2 regions of the Streptomyces sp. NPDC002309 genome follow, and region 1 is predicted to be linked to the other one. Evidence: predicted binding sites of a transcription regulator. Region 1 holds the regulator's gene; the other holds the start of a gene.
The links. The regulator HspR, encoded in region 1, represses chaperone genes until heat shock. The targets are predictions, from matches to a motif close to TTGAGNNNNNNNNNCTCAA.
Positions count from the first base shown of each region.

Region 2: the regulator HspR is predicted to act here: its motif matches at 1,142-1,160, upstream of dnaK (molecular chaperone DnaK).

Region 1 covers NZ_JBSFCI010000002.1:234,452-238,742, forward strand. The annotation lists gene ACWCPM_RS02580 (sugar ABC transporter substrate-binding protein) at 1-180, opposite strand, end outside; gene ACWCPM_RS02585 (PA14 domain-containing protein) at 474-2,507, shown strand; gene ACWCPM_RS02590 (heat shock protein transcriptional repressor HspR) at 2,584-3,036, opposite strand; gene dnaJ (molecular chaperone DnaJ) at 3,045-4,226, opposite strand; gene grpE (nucleotide exchange factor GrpE) at 4,260-4,291, opposite strand, start outside.
Region 2 covers NZ_JBSFCI010000014.1:148,539-152,829, reverse strand. The annotation lists partial or broken gene ACWCPM_RS14545 (vWA domain-containing protein) at 1-479, shown strand, start outside; gene ACWCPM_RS14540 (OsmC family protein) at 554-979, shown strand; gene dnaK (molecular chaperone DnaK) at 1,207-3,078, shown strand; gene ACWCPM_RS14530 (HAMP domain-containing protein) at 3,285-4,291, shown strand, end outside.

The DNA.
Region 1 (4,291 bases):
GTAATCGAACTTGTCGTAACGGGTGTTGGCCGTCTCCGGCAGCAGCAGGCCGACGGTGATGTCGTTGCCCTTGGTCGGGCTCGCGTCGCTGGCGTCGCCCGTCGCCCCCAGTACGCCACAGCCTGCCAGCGACAGGGTCAACGACGAGGTGACCACGGATATGGCGATACGACGACGCATGGATGAGCCCACTTCTGCTGCTTCCGGAGGTGGCCGCGACACTGCGGCCCGGATGACTGAAAAGCCAACGCGTCGGCGCCCCTCAGCGTCAAGGGAAATCACTTAACGAGATGGCAACATCACGTTCCGCTTAGCTCGTGAACACGCCGCGAAACCTCCTCCCGAGACCCTTTACGACCCCTCCATGGACAGGGAGTTGAGGCACAGAAGCGGAACCGTACAACCAATCCTCTTCTCCGCAAGTCGTGATCACGAGCGCTCCCCGCGCTGTCCCGCTCCCGACAGAGGACCGAATGAACCCAGCCAGACGCACGACGACGGCAGCCGCCACGGCCGTCGTGTTCGCCACCGCGGGCGGCCTGCTCACCACCGCCGCCGCTCCCGCCTCCGCGGCGGTCTCCTGCACCTCGCCCGTCTTCAAACGGCAGTTCTTCGCGAACACCAATTTCTCGGGCACCCCGAAGAGGACCGACTGCGACAGCGCGGTCAGCGAGAACTGGGGCACCGGGGCCCCCGCTTCGGGCCTGCCGAGGGACAAGTTCGGCGTCCGCTGGTCGGTGACCCGGGACTTCGGCTCCGGCGGCCCGTTCACCCTGACGGCGTCCGCGCAGGACGGGATACGGGTGTACGTCGACGGCAAGCTCAAGGTCGACCTGTGGAAGAACGTGTCGACGACCACGACGAAGACGGTCGACCTCACCCTCTCCAAGGGCCCGCACAGCCTGCGCGTCGACTACGTCAACTGGACGGGCGCCGCGAACGTGAGGTTCGCCTACACGCCCCGGACTTCGCCGAGCATCGACAAGGTCGCACCGCTCGCGCCGACCGGCGCGGCCGTCTCGTACGACACCGCCACCGGCAAGGCCAAGGTCACCTGGGCGAAGAACAAGGAGATGGACCTCGCCGGTTACCAGGTCTACCGCCGCCTCAAGGGCAGCGACACCTGGACGAGACTGACCACGACCGCGGCCACCTCGTACACCGACGCCCCGCCCGCCACCGGACAGACCTTCTCCTACCAGGTACGCGCCCACGACAAGGCCGGCAACAAGTCGGGCGGCAGCGCCGAACGGTCCGTCACCACCCTCGACAAGACACCGCCCGCCGCGCCGGTGCTGACGGTGACGAGCACCGCGAACGCCAACAACCTGTCCTGGTCGGCCCCCGCGGACGTCGTCGCCTTCTCGGTCTTCAGCAAGAAGAGCTCGGAGACGACCTGGACCGAGCACCCCGAGACCACCGAGGCGAGTTGGTCGGACACCTCGGCGCTGTACCGCGTGTCGTACGACTACAAGGTCCTCGCCTACGACGCGGCCTGGAACCAGACCTATTCCGCCGTGGTCAGCGGCGTCCCGACGATCACCCCGCCGCGGAACGTCACCGCCACCACCCCTTCGTACGGCGCGGTGATCAGCTGGAGCGAGCCCGCGGAGAAGGACACCGAGACCTACTCGGTGCGGCGCTCGCCCGCTCCGGCCGACGGCACCCGCACCTGGACGAGCGTCGACTGCCGCGACCGCGCCACGAGCACCGACCCCTCCGGCAACACGGTCCACAGCTGCACCGACTACGACGGCGACCAGGGCGCCACCTACGCCTACGTGGTGACGCGCAAGGACATCCACGGCCGCTGGTCCGTCGCGTCACAGGAGATCCTCGTCACCCGCCCCGGCGACGAGATCGCCCCGCCGGCCGTGACCGATCTGACCGCGCAGGCCCTGGAGTACGGCGTCAAACTCGACTGGGACGCGAGCCCGGTGGAGGACCTGGCCGAGTACTGGATCTACGAGCAGTCGCATCCGCAGCAGCACCCCGACTACCTCCGCACGGTGGACGCCACCAAGTCGGAGACCCTGCTGCGGATGCCGGCCGACGGCGAGCAGAAGCACTACGTCGTCATCCCCGTGGACCGGTACGGCAACGCCGCGACCTTCATCGGCGACATCGAGGACGACGGGACCTACTGGAGCGACCCGGTCTCCGCGGTCTCCGTCACCGAGCTGGACCTCCGCCCGACGACCGAGGCCCCCGAGCCCACGGCGTGCGATCTGGGCGCGTTCGTCGACCGGTCGGGCAACGTCCTGGTGGACCCGTACTGCTACGGCTCGGCCTTCACCGAGGCCGACGGCTACCACGTCCACCGCTGGGACCGGGCGACGAACACCTGGGTCCGTCTGACGGAGACGCCCGCGACGACCTCGTACTGGACCGACACCAGTGCGCCGGCCGGCACCACCGTCCACTACCTGGCCTCCTTCACCAAGGAGGACGGCACGGAGGCGTTCACGGACGTGGCCACCGCCGCCACCCTGCCCAGCGGCACCTGAGTCGAAGAGCACAGCGAAGGGGGCCCGGCGGTTCTCACCGAACCTCCGGGCCCCCTTCGCGTACCTGCGTTCCTGCCTAGTCCTTGGCCTTCTTCGGGCGCCACACCACCAACGCGCTGGTCTGCTGGACCTCCTGGTACGGCACCAGGTCGCGGCGGTAGGACGCGTGCACCGCGGCCTCGCGCTGCTGCATCGCCGCCGCCGCGCCGTCCAGCCCGGCCTGGAGCTCCGCGACGCGGGACTGAAGTGCCGCGACCTGGTTCTCCAGTTCGATGATGCGTTTGATGCCGGCCAGGTTGATGCCCTCGTCCTGCGACAACTGCTGCACCTGGCGGAGCAGTTCGATGTCGCGGGCCGAGTAGCGGCGGCCCCGGCCGGCGGTGCGGTCCGGAGACACCAGCCCCAGCCGGTCGTACTGGCGCAGCGTCTGCGGGTGCAGGCCGGACAACTGGGCCGCCACCGAGATGACGTAGACCGGGGTCTCCTCGGTCAGTTCATAGGGGTTGCGTCGACGGCCGTTGATGTCCATGGCTTCACTCATGCTCCCTTCGCGGCCTGGAACAGCTCCGCCCGCGGATCCTCGTCCGCGGTCGCCTCGCGATACGCCTCCAGCGCGTCACGAGCCTTCCCCGTCAGGTCCTTGGGGACACTCACCTCGACGGTGACGAGCAGATCCCCCCGGGTGCCGTCCTTGCGGACCGCGCCCTTGCCCCGGGCCCGCATCGTGCGGCCGTTCGGCGTGCCCGGCGGAAGCTTCAGGGTGACCGAGGGCCCGCCCAGGGTCGGGACCCTGACCTCGCCGCCGAGTGCCGCCTCCGTGAACGTCACGGGGACGACGACGGTGAGGTTGTCGCCCTTGCGGCCGAACACCGGGTGCTCCTTGACGTGGACGACCACGTACAGGTCGCCCGCCGGGCCGCCCCGCTCGCCGGGCGCGCCCTTGCCGCGCAGGCGGATCCGCTGGCCGTCCGAGACCCCGGCCGGGATGCGCACCTGCATGGTCCGCGAGGACTTGGCGCGTCCGCTGCCCTTGCAGACCTCGCAGGGGTTCTCCGCGATCAGGCCGCGGCCCTTGCAGTCGGGGCACGGGTCGGTCAGCGAGAAACCGCCGCCGGAGCCGCGCGCGACCTGGCCGGTGCCGACGCACGTCGGGCACACACGGGGTGTGCCGTTGGCGTCGCCGGTGCCGGAGCACGCCTTGCACGGCGCCTGCGAGGACATCCGCAGCGGGACCGTCGCGCCCTCGATCGCCTCGGTGAAGCTGAGGGTGACCTCGGACTCGATGTCCTGTCCGCGCCGCGGCTGGGTCCGGGTGCCGGTCGTGGGGCCGCCCCGGTTGAACAGGCCCCCGAAGACATCACCGATTCCGCCGCCGAAGCCGCCCGCCTGCCCGCCCTGGCCCTGGGCGCCGCCGAAGAGGTCGCCCAGGTCGAAGTTGAACGAGCCGCTGCCCGCGCCCGGCCCCGGGCGGAAGCCGCCGTTGCCGAACAGGGTGCGCGCCTCGTCGTACTCCTTGCGCTTCTTGGGGTCACCGAGGACGTCGTTCGCCTCGGAGATCTCCTTGAAGCGTTCCTCGGCCTTGGCGTTGCCCTTGTTGGCGTCCGGGTGGAACTCGCGGGCGAGCTTGCGGTACGCCTTCTTGATCTCGGCCTCGGTGGCGTCCTTGGGGACGCCGAGAACCTTGTAGTAGTCCTTCTCGATGAAGTCCTTGGTGCTCATCCTCGACGTCCCTCCTCCCTCATCCGTTCAACGTCAGCCCTCGTCCGGGCCACCGCTCTCCTTGT
Region 2 (4,291 bases), on a different contig from region 1:
GGTCCTACGCCCGGCCCGCGCGGCGCCAGGCGTCCACGCCCGACATCCCGCGCGCGGGCCGCCACTTCCCGCCCGAGGAGATCGCCCGCTGCACCTTCGGTGTCGTGCTCGACACCTCCGGCTCCATGGACCGGACGCTGCTCGGCAAGGCGCTGGGCGCCATCGCGTCGTACGCCGAGGCCCCTGACGTACCGGCGGCGCGCGTGGTGTTCTGCGACGCGGCGCCCCGTGACGCGGGCTATCTGCCGACCGCCGAGATCGCGGGACGGGTGAGGGTGCACGGGCGCGGCGGTACGGTGCTGCAACCGGGCATCGACCTGCTGCACCGGGCGGATGATTTCCCACCGGGCGCACCCGTCCTGGTGATCACCGACGGCTGGTGCGACGTGCTGCGGGTGCGGCGCGAGCACGCGTATCTGATTCCGCAGGGCGCCCGGCTGCCGTTCACCGCACGTGGTCCGGTGTTCCGCGTGCGATGAGCCGGAATGTGATCGGATAGGGGGTGAGAACCCCGGAAACGGGGTCGCATCGAGAGCATGCGAAAGGAACAACCGTGGCAACCACGCGCTCCGCACACACCGTCTGGGAAGGCAACCTGCTCGAGGGCAACGGCGTCGTCACCTTCGACTCCTCCGGCATCGGCCAGCAGCCGGTGTCGTGGCCGTCGCGCGCCGAGCAGGCGAACGGCAAGACCAGCCCCGAGGAACTGATCGCCGCCGCCCACTCCAGCTGCTTCTCCATGGCGCTGTCGCACGGCCTGGCCGGCGCCGGCACCCCGCCCACCAAGATCGTCACCTCGGCCGACGTGACGTTCCAGCCGGGTGAGGGCATCACCGGCATCGTCCTGACCGTCGAGGGCACCGTCCCCGGTCTGGACAACGACGCGTTCGTCGCCGCCGCCGAGGAGGCGAAGGTCAACTGCCCCGTGAGCCAGGCGCTGAAGGCCGTCCCGATCACCCTGTCGGCGAAGCTCGCCTGAGGCACGCGGTACCAGAGGCAGGCCGTCCCTCCGGGGGCGGCCTGACCCGTCGGAGGAGACCGCCGTGCCCCACCGGGGTGGCACGGAGCGCTTCGACTGAGCGAGCCCTGCCCGGGTATGTACCCCGATGGCCGCTGCACGCCTGCACGATCGAGGGCCCCATTGACAGGAGCCCACTCAAGTTTTGTGCTGGACTTCAAGGGGCGCCCTGGCGGAAGGGGACAGCGATGGCACGCGCGGTCGGAATCGATCTCGGGACCACGAACTCGGTGGTGGCCGTCCTGGAGGGCGGCGACCCCACGGTCGTCGCCAACGCGGAGGGGGCCAGGACCACACCGTCGGTCGTGGCCTTCGCCAAGAACGGCGAGGTGCTCGTCGGCGAGGTCGCCAAACGGCAGGCGGTGACGAACGTCGAGCGCACCGCGCGCTCCGTCAAGCGGTACATGGGGGACGCGCACTGGCGGTTCCCCGAGGAGGGCTCCGTCGACGGCACCCGCTACCGCGCCCAGGAGCTCTCCGCGCGGGTGCTGCAGAAGCTGAAGCGGGACGCGGAGGCGTATCTCGGCGAGGACGTCACGGACGCGGTGATCACCGTGCCCGCGTACTTCGACGACGCGCAGCGCCAGGCGACCAAGGAGGCCGGGGAGGTCGCGGGCCTGAAGGTGCTGCGGATCATCAACGAGCCGACGGCCGCCGCCCTCGCCTACGGCCTGGACCGGGGCGAGGAGCAGACCGTCCTCGTCTTCGACCTCGGCGGCGGCACCTTCGACGTCTCGCTCCTGGAGATCGGCGACGGCGTCATCGAGGTCAAGGCCACCAACGGCGACACCCATCTCGGCGGCGACGACTGGGACCAGCGGATCGTCGAGTACCTCGTCAAGCGCTTCAAGGGCCAGAACGGCATCGACCTCGGCAAGGACAAGATGGCGCTCCAGCGGCTGCGCGAGGGCGCCGAGAAGGCCAAGATCGAGCTGTCCAGCTCCTCGGAGACGACGATCAACCTGCCGTACGTCACCGCCTCCGCCGAAGGCCCGCTGCACCTCGACGAGAAGCTGACCCGCGCCCAGTTCCAGGAGCTCACGGCCGATCTCCTCGACCGCTGCAAGACCCCCTTCCACCAGGCGGTCAAGGACGCCGGCGTCAAACTCGCCGCGATCGACCACGTCATCCTCGTCGGCGGCTCCACCCGGATGCCGGCCGTCACCGACCTGGTCAAGGAGCTCACCGGCAAGGACCCGCACAAGGGTGTCAACCCGGACGAGGTGGTGGCCGTCGGCGCCGCCCTGCAGGCCGGTGTCATCCGCGGCGACGTCAAGGACGTGCTGCTCCTCGACGTCACCCCGCTGTCCCTGGGCATCGAGACCAAGGGCGGCATCATGACCACGCTCATCGAGCGCAACACGACGATCCCCACCCGGCGTTCGGAGATCTTCACGACCGCCACCGACAACCAGCCCTCGGTCGGCATCCAGGTCTACCAGGGCGAACGCGAGATCGCCGCCTACAACAAGAAGCTCGGCACGTTCGACCTCACCGGTCTGCCGCCCGCCCCGCGCGGCGTCCCGCAGATCGAGGTCGCCTTCGACATCGACGCCAACGGGATCATGCACGTCTCCGCCAAGGACCTGGCGACCGGACGTGAGCAGAAGATGACCGTCACGGGCGGCTCGGCGCTGCCCAAGGACGACATCGACCGGATGATGCGCGAGGCCGAGCAGTACGCCGAGGAGGACCGGAGCCGCCGGGAGGCCGCCGAGACCCGCAACCAGGCCGAGCAACTCGTCTACCAGACCGAGAGGTTCCTCCGCGACAACGAGGAGCGGGTCCCGGCCGAGACCCGGTCGGAGGTGGAATCGGCGATCACCGAACTGAAGGGGACGCTGGAGCGCGAGGCCGACACCGGCGAACTGCGCGCCGGTGTCGAGAAGCTCGCCGCGGTCAGCCAGAAGATGGGCCAGGCCATGTACGCGCAGGCCCGGCAGACGCCGCCCGAGGGCGCCGCCGGAGGCGACGGGGAGCGCGCCGCCCCGCAGGACGAGGACGTCGTCGACGCGGAGATCGTCGACGACGAGAGGGAGACGAAGGGCGGGGCGGCCTGACCGCCGGGCGGTGCCGCGCGGAATGTCCGTCCGGTGGCGCCGCCGGGGAGTGTCCATGGTCCTTTTCCGGCCGGGTGAGGCCGCGTATGTGCGCATGAGGGGAAGGGTTTGTGCGCACCCTGGAGACTGTTAGCCTGCGGCGTATTTCTCGTCGCGCGGATCCAGGAACGGCCGGCATTGCCCCTGGGAGGGAATCGAGGGTGCGCATGACCAGCAACACGAGTGAGGCCACCGAGTCGGTGCCGGGCGACCGGGAGCTCAGGCGGCTCCTGGCGGGCCTGACGGCGGTGCGGGACGGTGACTTCGGCACGCGGCTGCCCGAGGACGCCGACGGCCTCATGGGCGACATCGCCACCGTGTTCAACGGCATGGTGGACCAGTTGTCCTTGTTCACGTCCGAGGTCACCCGCGTCGCCCGGGAGGTGGGCACCGAGGGCACGCTCGGGGGCCAGGCGGAGGTGCCGGGGGTCTCCGGCACCTGGGCCGATCTGACCGACTCCGTCAACGCCATGGCGGGCAACCTCACCACCCAGGTCCGCGACATCGCCCAGGTCGCCACGGCGGTGGCCAAGGGCGACCTCTCCCAGAAGATCGACGTCCCCGCACGCGGCGAGATCCTGGAGCTGAAGGAGACCGTCAACACGATGGTCGACCAGCTCTCGGCCTTCGCCGGCGAGGTCACGCGCGTCGCCCGTGAGGTCGGCAGCGAGGGCCGGCTCGGCGGCCAGGCCAAGGTGCCCGGGGTCGCGGGGGTCTGGCGTGACCTGACCGACTCGGTCAATCTGATGGCGGGCAACCTGACCTCCCAGGTCCGCAATGTCGCCCAGGTGACGACGGCGGTGGCCAAGGGCGACCTCTCCCAGAAGATCACCGTGGACGCGCGGGGCGAGATCCTGGAGCTGAAGAACACCATCAACACGATGGTCGACCAGCTCTCCGCGTTCGCCGACGAGGTCACGCGGGTCGCCCGCGAGGTGGGCACGGAGGGCCGCCTCGGCGGTCAGGCGGACGTGAAGGGCGTCAAGGGCACCTGGCGGGACCTCACCGACTCGGTGAACTTCATGGCGGGCAACCTGACCTCCCAGGTCCGCAACGTCGCCCAGGTCGCCACGGCGGTGGCCAAGGGCGACCTCTCCCAGAAGATCACCGTGGACGCGCGGGGCGAGATCCTGGAGCTGAAGAACACCATCAACACGATGGTCGACCAGCTCTC